2 regions of the Brevibacillus sp. genome follow, and region 1 is predicted to be linked to the other one. Evidence: riboswitches for the same ligand, from Rfam matches in the RefSeq annotation. Region 1 holds a riboswitch; the other holds the start of a gene.
What was found. A riboswitch is a leader RNA that binds a small molecule or an ion and turns the genes downstream of it on or off. The one in region 1 is predicted to bind S-adenosylmethionine.

Region 1 (11,153 bases):
CTACCGACAGGGCCAGGTTATGCGAGCTTTTGATCCCGCCTATTCCAACGGAGCGTTGCTGGACATCGGGATTTACTGTCTCTATCCTGCGATTGTGCTGTTTGGCAAGCCAGAACAGGTCAAGGCGGAAGGCGTTCTACTGCAATCAGGGGTAGATGGCGAGGGCAGCATGCTGTTGAAGTACGAAAATATGGATGCCGTCATCAGCTTTTCCAAGATCACGACTTCGTACCAGCCTGCGGAGATTCAGGGGGAGGACGCGACGATGGTGATCGATAAAATCAACCATCTCACGCGTATCGAGATTCGCTACCGCGACGGGAGGGTCGAGGATGTGACCAGGCCCCAGACGCCCAAAACGATGCATTATGAGATCAGAGAGTTCATTCGCTTGGCTGAGGCAGGCTTGAGAGAGTCAGAGACAAATTCACATACAGCTTCCCGCTGGACCATGGAGGTCATGGACGAAGCGCGAAGACAAATCGGTGTTGTGTACCCTGCTGATTTGCCGCGTTGAAGGAAGGGAACAGCTAAATCATAAAAAAGCAGGAAGACAAGGGGGGCGAAAACGCGATGAGAATGTTCGATGTGACGGCACCAATCTTTGAAGGCATGACGGTGTACAAGAACAAGCCGGAAAAGCAACCGAAAATACAGACGGTTACGAATGGGTACGTAACCGAGTCCAGAATCGATATGGATGTGCACTCTGGCACCCACGTAGATGCGCCGCTGCACATGGTGAACGATGGAGAGACATTTGAGAGCATCTCGCTGGAAAAACTGGTCGGGAACTGCCGTGTGCTTGACTTGACGCACGTTGAGGACCAGATTGGCCGGGCTGAGCTGGAAAAGTTTGATATCGCCCCGGGAGAGTTTCTCCTGTTTCAAACGAAAAATTCGCAAGACGACGCCTTTTCGTTTGAATTTGTTTATTTGGCGCACGATGGCGCTGCTTATTTGGCTGAAAAAGGCGTACGGGGAATTGGCACGGATGCTTTGGGGATTGAACGGAGCCAAGAGGGGCATCCGACGCATAAAACGCTGTTTGCCGCAGGTATCGTCGTGATCGAAGGGCTGCGTCTGCGCGATGTGCCACCGGGCCTCTACTTTATGGTGGCTGCTCCGCTGAAGCTTGTAGGAACAGATGCAGCTCCTGCGCGGGTGCTGCTGTTTGAAGGCTGGCAAGAAGGATAAATAGAGAGAAGCCGAGGAGGACATGAGCATGCTGATTCGCCCAAACCGGGAGGAGTACCAAGATTATTTTGCTACCTACGTCAGTCAAGTGCCAGAAGGTGATCTGCTGACGATTCTCGAACAACAGGCAGCACAGACAGGGGAGATGTTCGCCGGATTGACAGGGGAACAAATCGATCATCGCTACGCTCCGGGCAAATGGACGGTAAAAGAAGTGCTGGGCCATATCATCGATACCGAGCGAATCATGAGCTATCGCTTGCTGAGAATCGCCAGAGGGGATCAGACTGAGCTGGCGGGGTTCGATGAAAATACGTATGTAGCAGAAGGCTTCTATCAGGAGCGCAGTCTGGCGGATTTGCTCGCAGAATACAACGCTGTGCGACAGTCGACGCTGGCCCAACTGCGGGGGATCGCTGCCGAGGCGTGGACGAGAACGGGCACAGCAAATGGCAATAAGCTGTCGGCACGCACATTGGCCTATATTATCGCCGGACACGAGGCACACCACTGTAGAATTTTGCGGGAACGGTATTCGCTGTAAGCCGGGAGAAGCCCGCTGTTTCGCTTTCTGTGTGTCGCTTTTCGTTACTCGTTTTTCGCTTTCCAGCTGTCGCTGCGTGTTCCTCGCTATCTTTTCGCTGCCGCTCGCAACTCGCCCTCCCTATCTCGGCAATGGTAGGGTACAATAACAGTAGTGATTTTTCCAATTTCATATGTGGGAACAGGTTCCTTGAGGTATATCGCCGCAAGGATAATAGGGAAGCTCGGTGCAAATCCGACACGGTCCCGCCACTGTAAGAGGGGAGTTTTGCGCATACAGGCCACTTGTCCAGACTTGGATGGGGAAGGCAGCGCCAGACGATGATCCCAAAGTCAGGAGACCTGCCTGTTTCGACGACACTGATGGACCTACGGGAGATAGGGAGGTGTTAGAGGACTCGCCATGACAGCAGGGGGACGAATACGTTTCTCTTTGCTTGCGCATTTTCTAACGATCGTATCGGTCGTCGGAAAATGCTTTTTTTGTTTGGGGGATTGGTGTGGTCTGTCGAAGGGGGCAACTTGTCTCGAAATTGATGCGATTAATCGAGGCGCTGGAGTAGCTTCGCGATAGAAGCGGCTAAAATCGAAAGAGCTGAGCTGAAGCTGCCTCTCGCTTGCAGCGGTTCGTCGAATGGACCAGGGCGTCTCGCGGTTGATCTACCTGTCAAAGAGGCTACGATGACTCGCGATTAAATTCAACTTGACTAGATCTTGTACGAATGTGAGGGATCGCAAGCTTGCGAACCGGAGCCTTTTTAAGGATATCGTTGCCAGATTGTCGCCGTGAAAAAGGAGGGAGTGGCGTGGTTCAGCTTTTCATATGTCCATGGTGCGGCTATGTTGAAGAAAAAGAAGTGCCAGAGGAAAGCGAAGCAGGAATCGTTACGTGCGCTTGCTGCAACATGGCAGAAGTGGAAAGTGTGTTTGCGCGTGGAAACGGCTGCTTTGCTGAGGGGGTTGCCGTTCTGTCTTCCTGCTTGCGAGTCTTGTCAGCAAACAAAAAGAATTGTGTTGACGAATGCATTGGAATTTCTTAGAATAGGCTCAATAGCAAATCATAGTTCTTATCCAGAGAGGTGGAGGGTCTGGCCCGATGAAGCCCGGCAACCGTTGCTTTTGCGACAAGGTGCCAATTCCTGCGGGACGTTTCGTCTCGATAGATAAGAAGCGGGTGCCTCGTAGCAGTCAAGACGAACCTTCTTCTTAGCGGAGAAGGTTTTTTGATGTATGAAAAAGTGGGAACGAGGCAAACATTTGCCCAATTTCAAAGACAAGAGAGAACTGACATCTAGCAAAGAACAAAAATTCATAGTTTTCTTTATCTAGAGAGGTGGAGGGACTGGCCCGATGAAGCCCGGCAACCGTTACGCAGTTTGTGACAAGGTGCCAATTCCTGCAGGACGAAAATCGTTCTGGGAGATAAGGAGAAGGACCTTGATGCCAAACCTTCTTCTTAGCAAGAAGGTTTTTCTTATTTTTCCAAAACATGACATGAGGTGGTAATAATGAGCGCAGGTGTAATCAAAGTAGGATTGCTGGGATTGGGAACAGTAGGGGGCGGCGTCATCAAAACGATTCGCTCGCAACAGGAGAAGCTGGCGCAGCGGTTGGGCAAACGGATCGAGATTGTCAAAGCATTGGTTCGCGATTCGGAAAAAGAACGGGCGGTTCAGGTTGATCCTGCGCTTTTGACTACCGATTTTGAGGATGTGCTAAAAAGCGATGTGGACATTGTCGTGGAGGTAATGGGCGGTGTCGAGCCTACGTATGATTACGTGCGTGCCCTGATTGAAAAAGGCTGCCATGTGGTAACGGCGAACAAAGAGCTGCTCGCCAAACGCGGCCCTGAGCTTGTCGATCTGGCTAACCAGCATCAGGTGCATCTGGCTTATGAAGCGAGCGTAGCTGGCGGGATTCCGATTTTGAGTGTGCTGCGGCAGTTTTTGCGCACAAATGACATCCAAGGAGTTCGCGGTATTCTCAACGGGACGACGAACTTCATCTTGACGAAAATGGAGGCGGAACAGCTCTCTTATCAGGAAGTGCTGAAGCAGGCGCAGGAGCTGGGCTATGCGGAAGCTGATCCGCGTTCGGATGTGGAAGGTTTCGATGCCATGTACAAATTGTACATTCTCGCGCAGCTTGTGTACGGGGAGTCGTTGCCGCTTGCGGATGTCGTGCGTAAAGGAATCGCCGATTTGTCTGCCGGACACATCCGGATCGCAAGCGAGCTGGGTTACCGGATCAAGCTGATTGCCCAGGCACAAAAAGCCGAGCAAGGCATCCGCCTATCGGTTCAGCCGACTGTGCTGCCCATTGCCCATCCGTTGGCGCAAATCCAGGATGCGTTCAATGCGGTGCAGCTCTCCGGGAACATCGTGGGCGACCTGTTGTTTACGGGCCGGGGTGCAGGCGAACTGCCGACCGCAAGCGCTGTCGTTGAAGATTTGGCTTACTTGTTGACCCAGCCATTTACGCCGCATCCTGTTTGGACAGAAAAAAATGCCGCGGCTCAGTTGGAGCAAGGGCAAGACGAACGGGTGCTGTGTTATTTGGAAGGCTCGTGTATCGCCGCCACACCTGATCGCGTGCTGCATTTCTTGCGGGAGGCTGGCGTGAACGTGACGAAATTGAAGGTGCAATTCGACTTGGGCGGTGTGCTGCGCGCGGGCTTGATCGTTACAGGTATTCGCGCAGAGCATGAGCAAGTGCTGAAAAGTGACTTCGGACTTTCCGTGCGCTGCTTCCCGCTGATCGAATCGGCATAGCTCGCAGTCTGTCTAGATCAGCGCTGATCCTTTCTACTTGCTTTTTTTATCCGAGAGCTGTTGATCGGTATCTGAAGGCCCGTTTTTCTGATTGCCGGGGAAGACGACTTTTTCCCATTTGGTCATGAAATAACTGCAGAGTATAATAAGGCCGATCGCCGATACGGTGATAATCAATCCGGTCATATGTGCCGCCTCCTTTTCGCTGGAAAAAGTGGTTCTACTATGGTCTACGAAAGCAATATGGAAAAGTTTCGCCAAAAAAGGCAACGGGCACGCCTCATTTATCATGAGCGTGCCTGTACGTGACCATCGGCTTCAATCTGAACGTTTTCCGACAGTGATTCGATTCGTTGCAGAAGCGCTGCCCCATCCGTGTCATTCATCGGTACCGCTCGTCCCAGCTCGGCATGGAACGGGAGCATCGTCAGTTCACAGGAAGCGTCTTTTGTGCAGCTTGCTTGCAGTACCATCGTCTGCCACGTTTTTGGCTCCGTCGAGCGGGTGAAAATGAAATTGCCCAAACTGTAGGCAATCCACTTGCCGTTGTAGCGTTCAAAGCCTTGCAGGACGTGAGGATGACCACCGACGATCAAGTCTGCTCCTGCGTCAATGTAAGCTTTGGCCAATTCTTTTTGGTGATCGACGGGAAAGTCTTCCCGTTCCTTGCCCCAATGGGCGATCACGACGACGAGATCAGCGTGTGCCTTTGCTTGTTGAATCGCTTGGACGGCTTTGGCGGAATCATAGGAGCCAGCCAGTCCAGGCTGTTTCTCCGTGGCGAACCAGCTGACTTCGGGAATGACCCGGCTGAATCCGAGCAAGGCGAGCTTGATGCCGTTTCGCTCCACCACGACGGGAGTGAAGGCTTCCACAGAGTCTTTGCCGCCGCCGAGGTAAGCGATCCCGTTTTTGGCAAGCGCGTCAAACGTGTCGAGCAATCCGGCCACGCCCTGATCCATCGAATGGTTGTTTGCCAGGTTGACCGCATCGATCCCTGCTGCTTTCATCGCAGGCGCAGCCAAAGGAGAGGACTTGTAAACGTATTGTTTGTTGTCGGCAGGCGTGCCTTTTGTGGTAAGTGGCGTCTCCAGATTGGCTATGGTAAAGTCATCCTGCAAAAACAGGGAACGGACGTGCGTGAACGGGTAGTCGTAGCCTTTTTCGAGCAACGTTTTTTCCACATTTCCGGACATCATCACATCTCCGACGAAGGTCAGCCGGACAGTCGGCTCGTGGGCAACAGCCGGAGGTGGTGCGGAATCGTGTTCAGGGGAGGCGGAATGGCTTCCCAGCTTGTCGAAAGCGAAGTAAATCCCTGAGCAAAGGATGACGAGCAGACTGAACAAGAGCGTTTGCTTCGCCATCCTTTGCCACTTCTTTTGTCGTTGTTTTCGCCGGATGTGCTTTAGGCTTTGCTGCGTCTGATTCATTATGCTCCTTTCAACGGTAACGAAAAATGGGTGAATTTGTTATTATAGAGCTAATACGAAAAGGGGCGAAAAAAGATGCAGCTTTCCTTCGATCATCTGGTTCATTTCGTGCACCGTCCCCCTGGAGAGGCTGCCCGGCTTTTTCAGGAAGCAGGCTTTCACGCTGTCGCGGGCGGACGTCATACCCATTGGGGAACATGGAACAGTCTCAGCTACTTGGGACTATCTTATGTGGAGTTTTTGGCGGTGGAGGAGGCAGCTGTCGCCAAGCAATCCGACAATCCGCTCATCCGGCAACTGGTCTGGGAGGCGAATCGCGGTGAGGGACTTGGGCAAATTGCCCTGCGCACTCGGCAAATGGACGCGTGGGTAGAGCGATTTCAGTCACTTGGTCTCAAAGTGACAGGGCCGGTAGCGGGCAGCCGCACGCGAGACGACGGGAAGATTTTGCAGTGGCGCATGCTGTTTGCCGAAGACCCGCACAGTGCGAGACAAATGCCGTTTCTGATTGAATGGAGCGAGACAGACGAGGAGCGCAAAGCCGATTTGACACAGCGCGGCATCATCGCTCCGCATCCAAATGGCGCGACGGAGCTGCAAGCGGTTGGTTATGCTGTTTCCGATCTGGAAGCGGCAGCAGCGGATTGGACGCGGTGGTTCGGCTTGCCGAGCCAAGCAGTGTTCGACGATGAGCAAATGGGCGCTCGTTGCCTGACGCTTGCTTTACCTGGCGGAAATATCGTGCTGTGTGAACCGCAGCAGGATGGATCGGCCAAGCGGATGCTGCAATCGCGCGGAGAGCGTCCTTTTTTTGCAAGAGTAGGCGCGGCAAAAGCGCTTCACGAATCGCACTCCATTTGTGGCGGGACGTACCTGATTTGAATTTGCTAGAAAGTAACGAGGGGCAAAGCAAGAAAATGGCGCAAAGGAGGCGAGCTTGTGACATCACCCAAGCATTCTTTGTCCGCTGCGGCGATTATCGTCAATGATCGCAACGAAGTGCTGCTGATCAAAGGGCCGAGACGGGGCTGGGAAATGCCCGGCGGAAAGGTGGAGCAAGGGGAGTCCATCCGCGAAGCAGCGATCAGGGAAACGAAGGAAGAATGCGGCTTGGACATTGAAGTGACGAAATTTTGCGGCGTGTTTCAAAATGTCAGCAAGTCGATCTGCAACGCCCTGTTTCTCGCCAGACCGATCGGCGGAAAACTAATCACAACGCCTGAGTGTCTGGAGTCGGGCTTCTTTCCGATCGAGGAAGCTTTGCAAAAGGTGACCTGGAGCAATTTCAGACAGCGCATCTCTTTATGTTTGCAGGAGGAAAAGCATCCGTTTTACGTGGAGTTTTAGGGCAAACGGGCAAGTGTAGGTCGTAGTGAAAAGAGCGGGCGAAATCAATCAGCAGGCAAAAAGCTGTCCGAACAGGGACGGCTTTTTTGTTTTGAGAAAAAAGTGAGTGTGTTTGCTCATTCACGGCGGGCCTTAGAGCTTTTTGCAACTGATTAGCCACATCGTTGAGTTTTTCCAAACGCACTTGACTGAATAACTGAATCATAGAAAAAAGAGCAACCCGTTCCCTTTGCGAAAAAAGGAATCAGGTTGCTCTTTCTTTTCTGCGACATCAACATCGCCGGCGATCAATGCGTTCCGAACGTCTTTTTCGTCAATTGGCGGTACATGTACAGCATGGCAATGCGCCACGGAACCAGCATGCCGAACGCCAGCAGGAAGAACAAGCCGCCTGTCTGGATCGGGGTGAAGCTGTCGTTGATCACCAGCTTGATAATCAGCCGGATGATCAGGAGTCCTGCCAAAATAAAGAAGAACGCACGGGAACGTTTGAGGTAAACGTCTTGACCGATGATCTCAAAGCGCGAAGTCATAATCAAGGGAATGGAGAAAATCAATCCGGTTACAAACGCCGCCAGATCGTACATCGGTGGCAGCGCCGCTTCCGGAAAGAAAAACATGGCAAAGCCAGTAGCCATGAAGAACGGCGGCAGGATAATGCTTTTTGCAGACACAGGCTTTTTTTGCCGGCGCATGCGCAAAAAGATGACCGCGGTTGCCATCACCAGCGGCACCAAAATGCCAAAGGATGAAGAAGTGAGTATCTGCATGGAAAAAACGCCTCCATAGACTTTCAACAATTTTTCAATGTTGTCTTGTCTAGTTTACACCAAATTGAGACGTATGGGGAAGCCGCAGACAGCGAAGCGGCATTTTTGCTAAGCCGCCGCTTCGTCGCTGGCCCGGACATCGAGCTTGTGTTTTTTGCTGTAGAGGAGCGTCAAGAGGCCGGACAAGAGCGTCAGCGAGCCGATAAACAGCAGGTAGCCGGTGATGCCGAGCAGGTCGAGACCGACCCCGGTAATCCCCAGCGCGAGCAGAAAACAGCCGCGGTCGAGCATGCTTTTGAAGGAAAAAAACCGTCCTTGCTGGTGGGCTGGCAAGCGCTTCTGAAAGATCGTCGCAATGACCGGAAAAAAGAAGGCGACGACCAAGCCAAACACGGAAAAGGAAGACAGCACCATCGCTTTGTTGTCTGCCATGGACATTCCGAATTGGGAAAGCGCGAAGAAAAACAGCATGAGCGTAGAGGCAGCGACCAGATTTTTGCCGCCGATCCACCGTTTGGCGAGCAGTCCGCCGATCAAAATGCTCGTGCCCTCGACCGCGTAAATCCAGCCCATGAGCTGCGGCTCGTTTTGCATCTCGCTTAGGTTGAGGATCATCAGATTGAGTCCGCCCAAAAACAACGTAATCAAACCGTTGTTGATCAATCCGACAAACAAGGCAGGGTCTTTGCGGGCAATCATCAGCACTTCGCGGAACTCCACTTTTTCCTTCATATTCCGCGAGGTAACGGGCGGAATCCGCAAAAACAAGGTGACGACAGCCAAAATCGCGTAGGCAATGATCGAGCAAATGTACAGCATGGGCAATTCCATGGAGACCACGAGCACACCCCCGAGAGCCGTTCCGCCAATGCGCGACAGGGTGGAAATGTTCAAGTACGCACTGTTCGCTTTCAAAAGCTCATCTTTGCTCAAGATGGCAGGCAAGGAGGCTTGCACGGTCGGGAAGTAAAACGCCGCAGACACTTGCATGACGATCAGGGAGACGATCATCCAGAGAATGGAATCGTACGCGAGAGCGGGAAACATGAACACAGGGCTTAAAGTCCGGGCCATGCTGGCAAAGAGCATCACTTTTCCCTTGTCGTACATATCGATGACGACGCCCGCTTTCGGAGCCAACAGGATGCTTGCGATCAGACCGCTCATCAAAATCAGACCCTTCACGGTTTCGGAAGGGATCAGGCTCTGCATGAACGCCAGATTGGCAATGATGGAAATCCACATGCCTGCACCTGCGACAATCTCCCCTGTCATCAGCAAAAGAAAGGTTCGGTTGCGCCACAACATGAGAGCCACTCCATATCTTTTTGGTTTTTGACAAAAAAATGAACCGATCGAGTTTTTCAAAACGGTAAAACCCAGTATAGCATCTGCCCAAATATTTGTATATTTATTGACGCTGTATGTATGCTTCCTAGCAATAACGGGCAAATTACTGGAACAATGAGCGGCGATTACGCAAAAAAGGAGCTAATCGGCATGGCGCGAAAACGTACGCTGCTTCTGTTGATCGGGTATGGATTTGCTGCCACGCTTGCCATCTTTTACGGACTGGTAGAGCGGCACAGCTTGTTTGTTACGTTTGTTGCCTTCCATCTGGTCGTATGCGTGGGAATCCCCCTGCTGCACGGCTGGTGGGAGAAAAGTTTGCAGGAAAATTGGCAGTTGGCGTGGGGCCGGTTCGAAAAGCGGGGAGCGCTGTTTGGAATTGCGCTGGGCGTGCTGTTTTTTACGGGGATTCAGGCTGGATTGTGGTTGCTTTTGCAAGCGGAGGGCTTGCCTGCTGCTGTGCGGGCGGGTTTGGAATCGTGGGGGTTGAGCCGCAAATGGATCGGCTGGTTTGCCCTATACCTCGTGTTCGTGAACTCGTTGCTGGAAGAATTGTTTTGGCGAGGCTTTGTCCTGCAACGGATGCTTCGTTCGCTTTCCCGTGCCGTCTCCGTGCTTTTGACCAGCTTTTTTTATACGCTCTATCATCTGATTGTCACGACAGCCTTGTTTGGCTTGTGGCGAGGCTTGCTGCTGACTAGCGCAGTATACGCGGCCGGGGTTATTTGGGGCTGGCTGAAAGGGCTGTTCCCATCGATATATCCTACCTGGTTCAGTCATTTGCTCGCAGATTTGGGGCTGGCTTTGGCGGTTGTTTTGTGGATTTACTAGCGGGAAGATAGGGGAAAGGAGAGAAAGCCATGCTGGCGCCACACGAAGAAGTCCAGCTGCGCAAGCATCTGCTGGGCATCCTGCGGCAAAAGAATGAGCACGTCCAGCTTTACTTCGATACATATGGATTCACGCCAACAGGACCATTGCTCGCTTATTTGCGCTCGATCAAAGGGTGGGAAAATATTCGCCGCTCCGATCTGTGGCAAGTCGTGGACAATGACCCGCAGCGGCAAATTGACTGGGATGGCGGCGTTTTGCTTCGCGCCACCTACGGCTTTGCTTCAAGCCCAGTCCAGGCAGCAGGCCGACTCACAGAGGTGGAGCCACCAGCGCGTCTGTACTACGGCACGCACGAAAAGCTTGTTCGGCAAGTGCTCACGGGCGGACTTTTGCCCATCGCTAGTGACTTTGTGCAGCTTGCGCTCGCGATCGAAGAGATCGGGATGCCGGAAGACACGCTCTCTGTGCTGACCGTGCAGGCGGCAGAGGCGAGGGCAACCGGCATCCGATTTTTCAAAGGGAGCGGAGCATTTTTGTACAGCGATGCGATTCCAGCCGCTTTTGTAACAGAAGAAGCGTATTAGTCCGCCGGATTGATCTGCTTTCCTTGGCGCAGTTGCAGTTGCCGCTCTCGTTCTGCGAGCACGTCGCTGCGGTCGCGCAACGTATGCTTGTTCAGCAAAAACGGATCGCTCATGTCGCTGTCGCGGTGCTCAGGCTGATTTTGCCGGGCACAAGCCGCTTTGTACGCGGATATCAGGTCTGCGGCCTGCATCGGCAAGGTAAGGCTGCGGTATGGCATGCCTTTTTGAATCTCATCCAGGCGCTCTGCCAGCAATCGCTGCAGGGCCATGCTGTCCAAGCCAAGGCGCTCGATCTCTTCATGGTGTTCTTTGACCAACGCGTGG
Region 2 (11,153 bases), on a different contig from region 1:
CACGATTCCGGCGTGCACCTTGCTGAGCCATGCCTTTTCACGGTTGCAGTTCAGCACTTCCCCGTTGTCCATGAGGAAAATGTTGCTCTCGTCAATTCCTACTTGCTGCGCCAGCTTGGAGTGCGTCTTCAGCATCCGGTATTCACCGTGAATCGGAATGAAGTATTTCGGACGAATGAAGTTGAGCATGAGTTTCAGTTCTTCGCTGCTTCCGTGTCCAGACGCGTGAATGTCAAACACGTGACTGAGCACGACGTTTGCGCCTGCCCGGTACAGCTTGTCTATCGTCCGGCTGACATTGATCGTGTTGCCCGGAATCGGCGAAGCAGAGATGATCACCGTGTCTTCCGGATAGATCGACACAGTGCGGTGCGATCCGGAAGCAATCCGGGTCAGCGCCGCCATCGGCTCGCCTTGACTTCCCGTGCAAATAATCAGCACCTGATTGTCTGCGTAGTTGTCAATGTGCTTGATATCAATCAGCATACCCTCAGGCATCTGGATGTAGCCCAGTTCTTGTCCAATCAGGAACACTTTTTCCATGCTACGGCCGATGACCGCGACTTTGCGGTTGCACTGTTCAGCGGCATCTACCACTTGCTGCAGACGATGCACGTTGGACGCGAATGTAGCCAGGATGATGCGACCGCGCGCTTTGCGCACCACATCGAGAATCCCCTCGCCAACTGTGCGCTCTGACATGGTGAAGCCGTAGCGCTCACTGTTTGTACTATCGGAAAGCAAAGCCAAAACGTCGCCACTCGCGCCGAGTTTGGCAATTTTGCCGTACTCTGTGGTCTGTCCGACTGGAGTCATATCAAATTTGAAGTCGCCTGTATGGATAACCATGCCTTCAGGCGTGTGGAGCACAACCCCGAGCGAATCCGGGATGCTGTGATTCGTACGGAAGAAAGTCGCTTTCAGTCGATTGAACGGAATTTCCGTATCTTCCGAGATCGGAATCATCTTCACGTCATTTTGCATGCGATGCTCTTCCAGCTTCGCCTTGACCAAGCCCAGGGTCAGACGACCACCGTAGATCGGCACGTTAATTTGTTTGAAAATATAAGGAATCGCTCCGATGTGATCCTCATGTCCGTGCGTTAACAAAAGTGCTTTAATCTTGTGCTGGTTGTCCACCAAATAGGAAATATCGGGGATGACCAGGTCGATACCGAACATTTCATTTTCGGGGAACTTCACCCCGCAGTCAATGATGATAATTTCATCCTCATACTCGACGCAATACATATTTTTTCCGATCTCGCCGAGGCCGCCCATTGCGAAAATCTTAACGTCGCTCAAACTCTTTCCTCCTAACTTCATCGTGCATGATTTTGGGAACCCGAACCAAGCATGCCATTCTTATTGTAACACAACGCGAGGCGTTCGTTTCATCCTGTCTTGTTAATTCCACACATTCATCTTCGGTCAATATTAGAAAACTGATACGCGGTATCTCCAACTCGAGCAAAAGCTGGGCATCAAGCGACTGCTCCGGCCGCAAGCCCCCTTTTGCACGTGTAAGGATTTTCTACGAATGACCGCTTCAAAAAGACTTCAGACTACATGGCAAGCCCGTTTTCCAACACGAAAAAGGAGAGCCTCCGCCATGCACTCTTCCATGAACATGTTCCTCACGCGCAGCTTTCTCGCTACACTGGCCGCAAGTTTGCTGCTGTTCTTTTTCCAGTATGCCCCAGCAAATGCCCAGCCGCCATATGCCAAATGGGGCAGATTGGCGATGCAGGAAACGATGCAAAAATATCCGCACGCGCAAATCGTAGACTATTTGCATGTCGGGCGCATAGCAAAAACGCCCACCACGTCAGAGGAGACGTTCAAGCTCTTGCTCCAGCAGGGCAATCGCAGGTGGGCGCTTCTTGTGCATATTGAATTTGAAAACCAAACGGAACGAGTCGTGAACATCACGTACGAAGAAACCGTCTGAGTCTAGTCAGCGAGCTGTTCCATTTCTTTCATCATTTGCTCCATGTCCATGTCCGCCGCCATGCCGTAAGCACGGCGCATGTTGCCGTCACCGTCGACGAGGAACATGCGTGCGGTGTGGGCAAAAGAACCGTCAGGCTGCTTCAGTACCGCAATCCCGAAGTCTTTCGTTACTTTTTCCACCGCCTGGGCATCTCCGCGCAAAAACTTCCAGCCGCTTTGATCAGCCTTGAACTTCGCTGCATACTGCTGCAAAACCTCAGCCGTATCAAAGTCGGGGTCGAAGGTGATCGAGACAAACTCAACCTTGTCGCCGAACAGCTTTTTCTCCTTCAACTGATCCTGAAGCTTGGACATGTTGTACGTCGTTGCCGGGCAAATATCAGGGCAATTGGTAAACATGAACTCGACAAGGCGCACCTTGCCTTTGCCTTGCGAGAACGTATAGGAAGTTCCGTCACTGTTGTCCAACGAAAAGTCCGCGATCGGCTTCATCACCGGAATCGGATCTTTTGCCAAGTATTTGTAGCCGAACACACCTACAATCGCAAGGATAATCAAGCCTGCCAGCACCGTAAACCAATGGCGCTGCAACGCTGACCCTTGTTGCTGTGCTCCTTCACTCACGATTTCCTGCCTCCCCTGCACATCTCATGCGCCATCCCGCTTTGCTTGCAGCGGCGAGCAGCGCACATTTTCTCTGTCTTTCTAGACTTCTTTTTCCCCAGGCCATGCCAGCATTCCGCCTACCATATTGGCAGCGTCAAAGCCAAGCTCACACAAATATTCAGTTGCCCGGTGGCTGCGTGCGCCGCTTCGGCACACCATGATGACCGGAATGTCTTTGTCCAGCTCGTCGGTGCGATGCGGCAAAAAGCCGAGCGGAATCAGCTTGGCCTCTTTGATATGGCCTTCGTTCCACTCCTCCACCTCGCGTACATCAATCACCTGAAGCTGTTCTTTTGCCGCGAGCTTTTCCAGCAGCTCTTGTGGTGTAATTTCCTTCACGCCATGGCTCATCGCGTTTTTTCCTCCTATATGTACAATCGTTTAGTCGTTTTCTGCCATTTCCATCATATCATAGGCCCCAGGCGTTTTCTAACGGCGGGAGCTGCGAAAGCGCCGAGATATAGGGGCAATTTTGTGACAGCAAGGCTCGGTTGCTTGCAAGTTCAAAGAATTTACAAAAATGACCATAAAATTATAAAATTACAAGTAAAAAACCATGTCTGCCAGTTCATGAAAAAGAACGCTGATAATTGATGAAGCTTAGCGTGAGGGGGAGTTATTTCTATGATGTATGTCCTTGGAATTTTGGCTGTTTGCACTCTGGCTGCGGTCCTCTTGTATGCCAAAAAAGGAAAACAATCTCGTGAGGCAACTCATTTGGTTTCAGATGAAGGAAACCCTCATACAAACCATGTAAACAGAGCTTACCAGACAGGCTCTCTGGATCTTATGGGCAACAGCATGAACGGGTAAATCTTTAAAATCCACAAAATCCACCCCGATAACTTAATCATTTGATGTTGACAGCGAAGTATGGTTTTTCATACAATTATGACAACAACTGAAAGCTACATTTTCATCAAGAGCGGTGGAGGGACAGGCCCTATGAAACCCGGCAACCAGCAAGCGAGTCTTGCGCGGTGCTAATTCCTGCAGAATCCATAGATTCTGAGAGATGAACGCACACCCGTGCATAGCCGGAGCCTTCTTCTACTCAGGAGAACGCTCCGTTTTTTTATTTCCTTACCCCCATATAAAAAGGAGAGATGATCATGTCTGACCAACAACAATGGAAACCGGAAACGCTCGCCGTACACGGCGGACAGGAGGTAGACCCGGTAACAGGCTCGCGCGCGGTTCCGATCTACCAAACGACTTCCTACGTCTTCCGTGACACGGAGCATGCTGCCAACCTGTTTGCTTTGAAAGAGTTTGGCAACATCTACACGCGCATCATGAATCCGACCCAAGACGCATTTGAAAAGCGCGTCGCTCTGCTCGAAGGCGGCGTAGGTGCGCTGGCAACCTCTTCCGGTCAGGCAGCCATCACCTTCTCGATTTTGAATATTGCGCAAGCGGGCGACGAGATTGTCGCATCCAGCAGCTTGTATGGCGGGACGTACAACCTTTTTGCCCATACGCTGCCACGCCTGGGCATCAAAGTACACTTTGTGGATCAGTCCAATCCGGACAACTTCCGCGCGTTCATCAACGATAATACCAAGGCGCTCTTTTGCGAGACGATCGGCAACCCTCGCATCGACGTGGCCGACTTGCAGGCAATTGCGGACATCGCGCACGAAAACGGCGTGCCGCTGATTGTCGACAATACATTCGCTTCGCCAATCCTGACCCGTCCGTTCGAGCACGGAGCTGACATCGTCGTTCACTCCACGACCAAATTCATCGGCGGACACGGCACGGCGATTGGCGGCATTATCGTAGATTCCGGCAAATTCGACTGGAACAACGGCAAATTCCCTGGTCTGACGACGCCAGACCCAAGCTATCACGGAGTCGTTTATACAGAAGCAGTCGGCCCGCTCGCCTACATCATCAAAGCGCGCGTGCAACTGCAACGCGATATCGGCGCTGCCGTAGCTCCTATCAACTCTTTCCTGTTCCTGCAAGGTCTGGAGACACTCCACCTGCGCATGGAGCGCCACAGCCAAAACGCACTCGCGGTAGCGAAATTCCTCGCCGAGCATCCGGCAGTGGAATGGGTCAGCTACCCAGGTCTTGAAGGCGACGCCAACTACGCACTCGCGCAAAAATATTTGCCAAAAGGCGCTGGCGCCATCCTCACCTTCGGCATCCGCGGCGGCGTGCAAGCAGGCAAAACATTGATCGAATCCGTAAAGCTCTTCTCTCATTTGGCAAACGTAGGCGACTCCAAGTCGCTCGTTATCCATCCGGCGAGCACGACGCACCAGCAAATGAACGAAGCGGAGCAATTAACGGCAGGAGTAACTCCCGGATTGATCCGTCTGTCTGTCGGAACAGAGGCGATCGAAGACATCATCGGCGATTTGAAGCAAGCTTTGGAAGCAGCTGTTGCCGTGAGCAAGGTATAGGTTTTCCTACAACACCATACCTTTTCATTCAAGCGAAAACGAAAAAACCACTCTCGTCAGGGAAGTGGTTTTTTCGTTTTTTTGTGTCTTTCACTGGATAGTCTCAACTAAATCAGCAGAGAAAAAAGAACAGATGCGAAAATCATTGAACTATTCATTCTAAATAACTTGAATTAACAGTTCGAATATTTTAGAATTTGATCTATGAAAAAAATGGGAAAAGGGTGATCCGCTTTGAAAATATGGAACATCGGCAGTGCACGCACCACCTACCAGCTCGACTTCGCTTGCTCACCGCTTTTTGAAGCCGCACTCGGAATCGCCGTCGCCACTTACGATCAAATTCACCACACGCTGGAGCATCCGCCTGAGCACTGGAGCAGCATGCTGAGCGCGCTTCCGCAATCCGTCCAGCTTGAAGTTGATTACGCCAAAAGGCACAACACTTGGAAGACGTTGCTGCAACTGCTCCACCACCAGCCTTTTGCCGATCTCGAATCGTTTTTGCGTGTTGTCAGCGAGCTGTCGGCAGAAGAGTTGCGCTACCACGCCCTGCCTTTTTTGGGCCAGGAACGACAGCAAGCACGCGAAAATGCCGCGCAGGGCAGCTCAGCAGACGCCGAGCTTTTGCAGGCAGCATGCCGGGACCACCTCTTTTTCGCAGCGTATATTGCCCATATCACCTCTGTCGACGCAAATGAACTGCGCCAGCATCTGCTCACCTTGATGGAAGGCTGGTATCAGACACACATCAAGCCGCAAGAAGCCAGCATCCGGCGTATGTTGGAAAAGGATTCGTCGCAAAAGCGCGCAATGCAGGACAAGCTCGATCCTGAGGCACTGGTGGAGTGGGCAACCGGAGCAAGCTATCCCCCTGAGCCTGCGGTCACTCGTGTGCTGCTAATCCCCCAAGCGATTTATCGGCCCTGGACGGTGCAGGCCGATGACGCGGGCACGAAAATTTTTTACTACCCGGTCGCCGATGAAAACATGAGCGAGCACATCGACCCGTACCAGCCGCCGCAGGCTCTGGTGCAAAGCTTCAAGGCGCTCGGAGACGAGCAGCGGCTCCGCATGGTCAAAATGCTGGCGGAAAAAGAGCTGAGCTTGCAGGAATTGACCGACGTCCTGCAAATGGCAAAATCGACGGTTCATCACCATTTGTCCATGCTTCGTGCCGCGCGTCTGGTAGAAGCTTCCGGCTCCCGGTTTCGCCTGCGCAGCCAGTCCGTATCCCAGCTTTCCCTCCTGCTCGATCAGTTTCTGGAAAGGGGATTTTGATGATTCCGCTCTGGAAAAACCGTTCCTACACCTGTATTTTGCTCGGTCAGCTGATCTCCGAGTTTGGCGCATCGCTTTCGACGCTGGCAAACAGCTGGTTGCTCTACCAAATCACCGGCTCCCAGACCGCTGTCGGACAAATGTGGCTACTCTACTTTTTGCCTTCGCTGCTGATGCAGCTTGTAGCTGGCCCTTATCTTGACCGCTTTGACAAAAAGCGCGTCATGCTCTTTTCCCAGTGGATGCGCTGTGCGGCTTTCGGCTGTGCTTTTTTGGCGATTTCCTATGCGCCTGACTCTCTTTGGCCGCTCTATCTGACATCGCTGATCAACGGTCTTGTTCAACCTCTGTACGTGCCAGCGAGCCAATCGCTGCTCCCGACCCTCGTCAAACAAGAATCGCTGCTGCAAGCCAACTCTTATCTGGACAGTGCCATGCGCATCGCGATGATTGCAGGCCCGCCGCTGGGCGGGATTCTCGTCGCGAGCATCGGCGGCACACATGTGCTGGGCCTGGTCGCCATCGGGTATGCCGTCAGCGGAGTTTTTCTGCTTTTGTGCGAAAAGACTTCGGTCCCTCCTGCCAAAACAGCAGAATCATGGCTTTTCATGTTCAAGGCAGGGCTGTCCGTCTTTCGGGAAAAACCGTTTCTCTTCTATTTGAGCCTGTACTCCGCACTTGTGCAGTTCGCGGTCGGTGTGACTCTGGTGCTCAATCTGCCGTTTGTGGCGGGCGAGCTGCACGGAACGGCTCTGCATGCGGGATTGTTTTTGGCAGGCTATCCGTTAGGCTACCTCATCGGAACTTTTCTGGTGCCCAAGCTGTTTAATCATCTGGAGCCCTCTTTAGTCATGCTCGTCTCCTTGGTGGCAGGCGGGTTGAGCTTTGTCGCTCTAGGCTTCACTCCGTTCATCGAGCTGGCAATCGCCATCGAGCTGTTGGCGGGGGTTACTGCCCCCTTTTTTCAACTGCACAGCACGCGACTCTATCAACTGCACGTCCCAGCCGGGATGATGGGACGCGTATTCTCAGTGCGTCTGCTGATCGTTCGCACCACAATGCCCATAGGCATCTGGCTGGGAGGAACGCTCAGCGACAGCGTCGGCATTCGCCCGCTCTATTTCGCGATCGGTGCGCTGATCGTGGCCGCTTCCATCGGCGGGATTGCTTTGCAAAAATTTGTAAAATATAGGATATTCCATGTATAATGAAATGCGTGGAAATGACATCACCCCATACCCTATATCTACATAAAGGAGAAATCTCATGACTCATCCTGCTCTGGATAGCCTGCTTGCCACCGTAAACCGAGTAATCGTGGGAAAAGAAGATCAGGTCCGCCTGCTGGTAACAGCTCTTTTGGCGCGTGGACATGTGTTGCTGGAGGACTTGCCTGGCATGGGCAAAACTGTACTCGCCAAAACGTTGGCCCAAGCGATCGGCGGAACGTACAACCGCCTCCAGTTTACTGCCGATCTGCTCCCGTCCGATGTAGTAGGTTTGCATGTTTTCAATCAGCGCACGAGCGAGTTTGAACTGCGCAAAGGGCCTGTTTTCGCTGACGTGCTGCTCGCTGATGAAATCAATCGCGCGACCCCGCGGACCCAATCCGGCTTGCTGGAATGCATGGAAGAACGCCAGGTAACGATTGAAGGCGTTACATTGGCACTGCCTTCGACCATGCTGGTAATCGCCACCCAGAACCCGATTGAATCAGAAGGCACTTATCCATTGCCAGAGGCTCAACTGGACCGCTTCCTGTTCCGGTTGTCGCTTGGCTACGGCACACGCGAAGACGCCAAGGAGATTTTGCGCAGATTTCGCAGCAGCTCTCCTCTGGAGACGATTCAGCCCGTAATAACGGTGGAAAAGATTGCTGCCCTGCAAAAAGAAGTCGCCGCTGTCCACGTCAGCCAGGCGGTAGAAGACTATGTCATCGATTTGACCGAAGCTACCCGCAGCCATCGCTCTGTCGACGTCGGCATCAGCCCGCGCGCCATGCTTGCCCTGCTGCGCTCGGCACAGGCTTACGCTTTTGTATCCGGGCGCACTTACGTTTTGCCGGACGATGTCAAAGCCGTGTTCCCGAGCCTGGCTGCCCATCGAATCCGTCTGTCGATGGAAGCCGAGCTGCATGTGACGGAGCAGGAAGTGGTTATGCAAATCATGTCCAGCGTGCCGGCACCTGTTGAGGAAAGCGTGTAAGCCTGATGGATACGAAGCAAACCTTTCATGTGATCGGCTTTCTCCTCCTGCTTTTCGGACTTTTTTCGGGCAGCTGGTTTCTCTGGTTGCTTGGCGGATTTTTCTTTTTCATGCCTGCTGCCCAAGAGTGGTGGGCAAAATCGATAGTCAAATGGGTCAAGCTGGAGTGGACGAGCGACCAGACCCGCGTCATGCCTGGCACACCCGTGAACATCACCGTGCGCCTGCACAACCGCTCCTGGCTTCCCCTGCCAGCTACGTGGCTGCGCTTTTCCTTGCCTGAGCATGTCACGGTGGACGGTGGAAACGAAGTCAAAACAAGCAATCAGCGCACCATCGTGCGACTGCGCTTTGATTTGCCCATCCGCCAGAGCGCAGCCAGAACGTTGACGCTGACCCCGCACAAGCGCGGTACGGTCTGGCTGACGGAAATTCAGTCAGAGACGATGCCGCTATTCGCAGACGAAGTAACTTTCCTGCCGATGCCGTTGTCTTTCTCCATGCTGGTTTACCCGTTGCCGCTGCCGCTTCCTCCGCTCGTCCTGGAAGAGACGCAGCCAGACGGCAGCAAGCTTTCGCGCCAGCGTCAGCAAGAGGATGTCACTTTTTTGCGCGGGACACGACCTTACATGCCAGGCGATCGGTTCAAGCATATTCATTGGAAAGCGACTGCGAAGACAGGCACGCTTGAAACAAGGCTTTTCGAACATACTGCCCATCCGAACTGGCGGATCATCGGCCACATTTTGCCGTCCTATGAACCGCTTGCGCAACGGCATAACGATGAAGCCAATGAACGCATCATTTCTTGCCTTGCCGCCTTGTCCATGCTTTGCCGCAAAAAGTCCATCGGCTTCGAGCTGTTCCTGACCGTCAAGCAGCGTGGACGCGAGCATTTTCACCTGCCTGCTGGCAGCGGTAAATCCCATCATTTGCACGTCATGACCCAACTGGCGCAATTGAACCATTACGTGACGACGCCTCTGCCCTCCCTGCTCCGCCGACTGGAAGAAAGCCCGGCAAAAGAAGCGGTGATTCTCGTAACCGCGCGTCCCGATGAACTGCCTGTCGCCACCATGGAACAGTTGCTTCGCCGCGGTCACAAAATCGCCGTGCTGGATGTCTCGCAGGAACAGGTTGTATTCGCACGGCAAGAGCTGGCACAAGCCAGGAAAAGGAGTGTGATGGCGCGGTGACCTTTTCTCTTCTAAGCCGCTGGACGCTCATTTTCTGGCTGGAGGCGCTGCTGATCGGTGGGGCACTGATGCTGTTGGGCTGGATTACGGCAAGTTTTGGTCAGCTGCTCTTCTTTTGCCTGGCCGCCTCCCTGCTGTTGCTCGCCGGAAGCTGGCTGTACCATCACGGTGGTCGGCACTCTCTTCTCCATCTGCTGCTCTATCCAGTCGTACTGGGGGTTGGCGTACTCAGCTATTACTTGTACGGCTCCTGGCTGATTGCGCTCGCTTTGACAGGCATTTTTTATTGGCGCGTGCAAACGGCAGTAGCCAATGGCCTTGGGCATAGCAGTATGCAACGCCGTTTCGTGCTGGCATTTATGGTCTGCCTGATTCAACTCGTCGTGGCCGCCTTGTACGGAACGATGGTTCATCCGGAAACGTTTACGCCTGCTCCGTACTTCGGCATGCTGGCCCTGGTTACGGGCAGCTACGTGTTGATTTCTCTCGCCGTTTTCCTGCTGCGGGAAGAGTCTCTGCCTGTCCGTCTGCCCGGCTCTTTGGGCGCTAAACTGGCTGCGCAGGTTGTCGGGACGCGGCTGGTGTTGACCGTTGGCTATATAGCGGCTGCCTCTGTCGTGCTCGGCCTTGTGGGATTTGTCTGGTCGTGGGTCAAAGGGCCGCTTGGCGCAGGGCTTTACATGCTCATCGAACCAGTCCTGCTCAAGCTTGCGGATTGGATCGGCGGCTTGTCGCAAGTGCTGAACAAAGACCAGCGTGTCCATAACGCCCTGGATGGTCAAGGTCAAAGCGAAAATCTCCCACTGGACCCGGTTCAGCAAGGTGAACCACTGTTTTCCGTGTTGGAGCCGTATTTGATTGCGCTCGTCATTCTCGCATCGCTCATTCTTTTGGGCTGGTACATGTGGAAGCGCCGCCGTCGCGCCGAACCCACAGCGGCACCCGCAGACAATACGGATTACGCGGCAAATTTGTCTGCGCTTCCGCCGACTGTTGACGGTGACGCGGCAGCATGGGATGTCTCCCAATGGTTTAAAAAGCCGATTGGCCCGGAAGACGATCCCACTCGTTACGCCTACTATCAGTTTTTGCAAGCAATGGCGAAGCGCGGGGCCACCGTCCAGCCATATGAGACAACGCAGGAATTTTTCAAGCGATTGCAGTATCACCCGGTTATGACGGCACCAGCGCTGGAGTTGGCCGCCAAAATCACTGGTTTCTACGAACAGTATCGCTATCAGGAGCATTCGCTGTCGCCTGAGGAGCTTGCGGACATGCAGCAAGCTGTCCAGGCGCTGGCTGCCCACGCGGAAAATGACAGCCAGAGCCAGAACCCGAATCAGAGTCAGGCGCAAAACCAGTGACCAAACCAAAGAGCAACCACCCGCCATCGGCGTTCGTGGTTGCTTCTTTTTTTCTCTTGACATCCTCCCCTCTC

Region 2: another riboswitch for S-adenosylmethionine. It lies ahead of DEP07_RS04790 (homocysteine synthase); the one in region 1 lies ahead of DEP07_RS08140 (homoserine dehydrogenase).

Annotation. Positions count from the first base shown of each region.
Region 1 covers NZ_DOTK01000034.1:6,404-17,556, forward strand. Annotated here, with positions in the region: gene DEP07_RS08125 (Gfo/Idh/MocA family protein) at 1-517, shown strand, start outside; gene DEP07_RS08130 (cyclase family protein) at 574-1,197, shown strand; gene DEP07_RS08135 (DinB family protein) at 1,226-1,741, shown strand; cobalamin riboswitch at 1,907-2,104, shown strand; SAM riboswitch class I at 2,805-2,910, shown strand; SAM riboswitch class I at 3,059-3,169, shown strand; gene DEP07_RS08140 (homoserine dehydrogenase) at 3,249-4,511, shown strand; gene DEP07_RS08145 (hypothetical protein) at 4,545-4,697, opposite strand; gene DEP07_RS08150 (CapA family protein) at 4,799-5,944, opposite strand; gene DEP07_RS08155 (VOC family protein) at 6,020-6,826, shown strand; gene DEP07_RS08160 (NUDIX hydrolase) at 6,884-7,291, shown strand; gene DEP07_RS08165 (CcdC family protein) at 7,579-8,061, opposite strand; gene DEP07_RS08170 (MFS transporter) at 8,170-9,369, opposite strand; gene DEP07_RS08175 (CPBP family intramembrane glutamic endopeptidase) at 9,562-10,242, shown strand; gene DEP07_RS08180 (RNA 2'-phosphotransferase) at 10,272-10,829, shown strand; gene DEP07_RS08185 (DUF309 domain-containing protein) at 10,826-11,153, opposite strand, start outside.
Region 2 covers NZ_DOTK01000022.1:5,733-16,885, reverse strand. Annotated here, with positions in the region: gene rnjA (ribonuclease J1) at 1-1,326, opposite strand, end outside; gene DEP07_RS04805 (YqzG/YhdC family protein) at 1,613-1,951, shown strand; gene DEP07_RS04800 (SCO family protein) at 1,954-2,577, opposite strand; gene DEP07_RS04795 (rhodanese-like domain-containing protein) at 2,659-2,970, opposite strand; SAM riboswitch class I at 3,533-3,641, shown strand; gene DEP07_RS04790 (homocysteine synthase) at 3,732-5,033, shown strand; gene DEP07_RS04785 (ArsR/SmtB family transcription factor) at 5,268-6,314, shown strand; gene DEP07_RS04780 (MFS transporter) at 6,314-7,522, shown strand; gene DEP07_RS04775 (AAA family ATPase) at 7,581-8,519, shown strand; gene DEP07_RS04770 (DUF58 domain-containing protein) at 8,525-9,715, shown strand; gene DEP07_RS04765 (DUF4129 domain-containing protein) at 9,712-11,079, shown strand.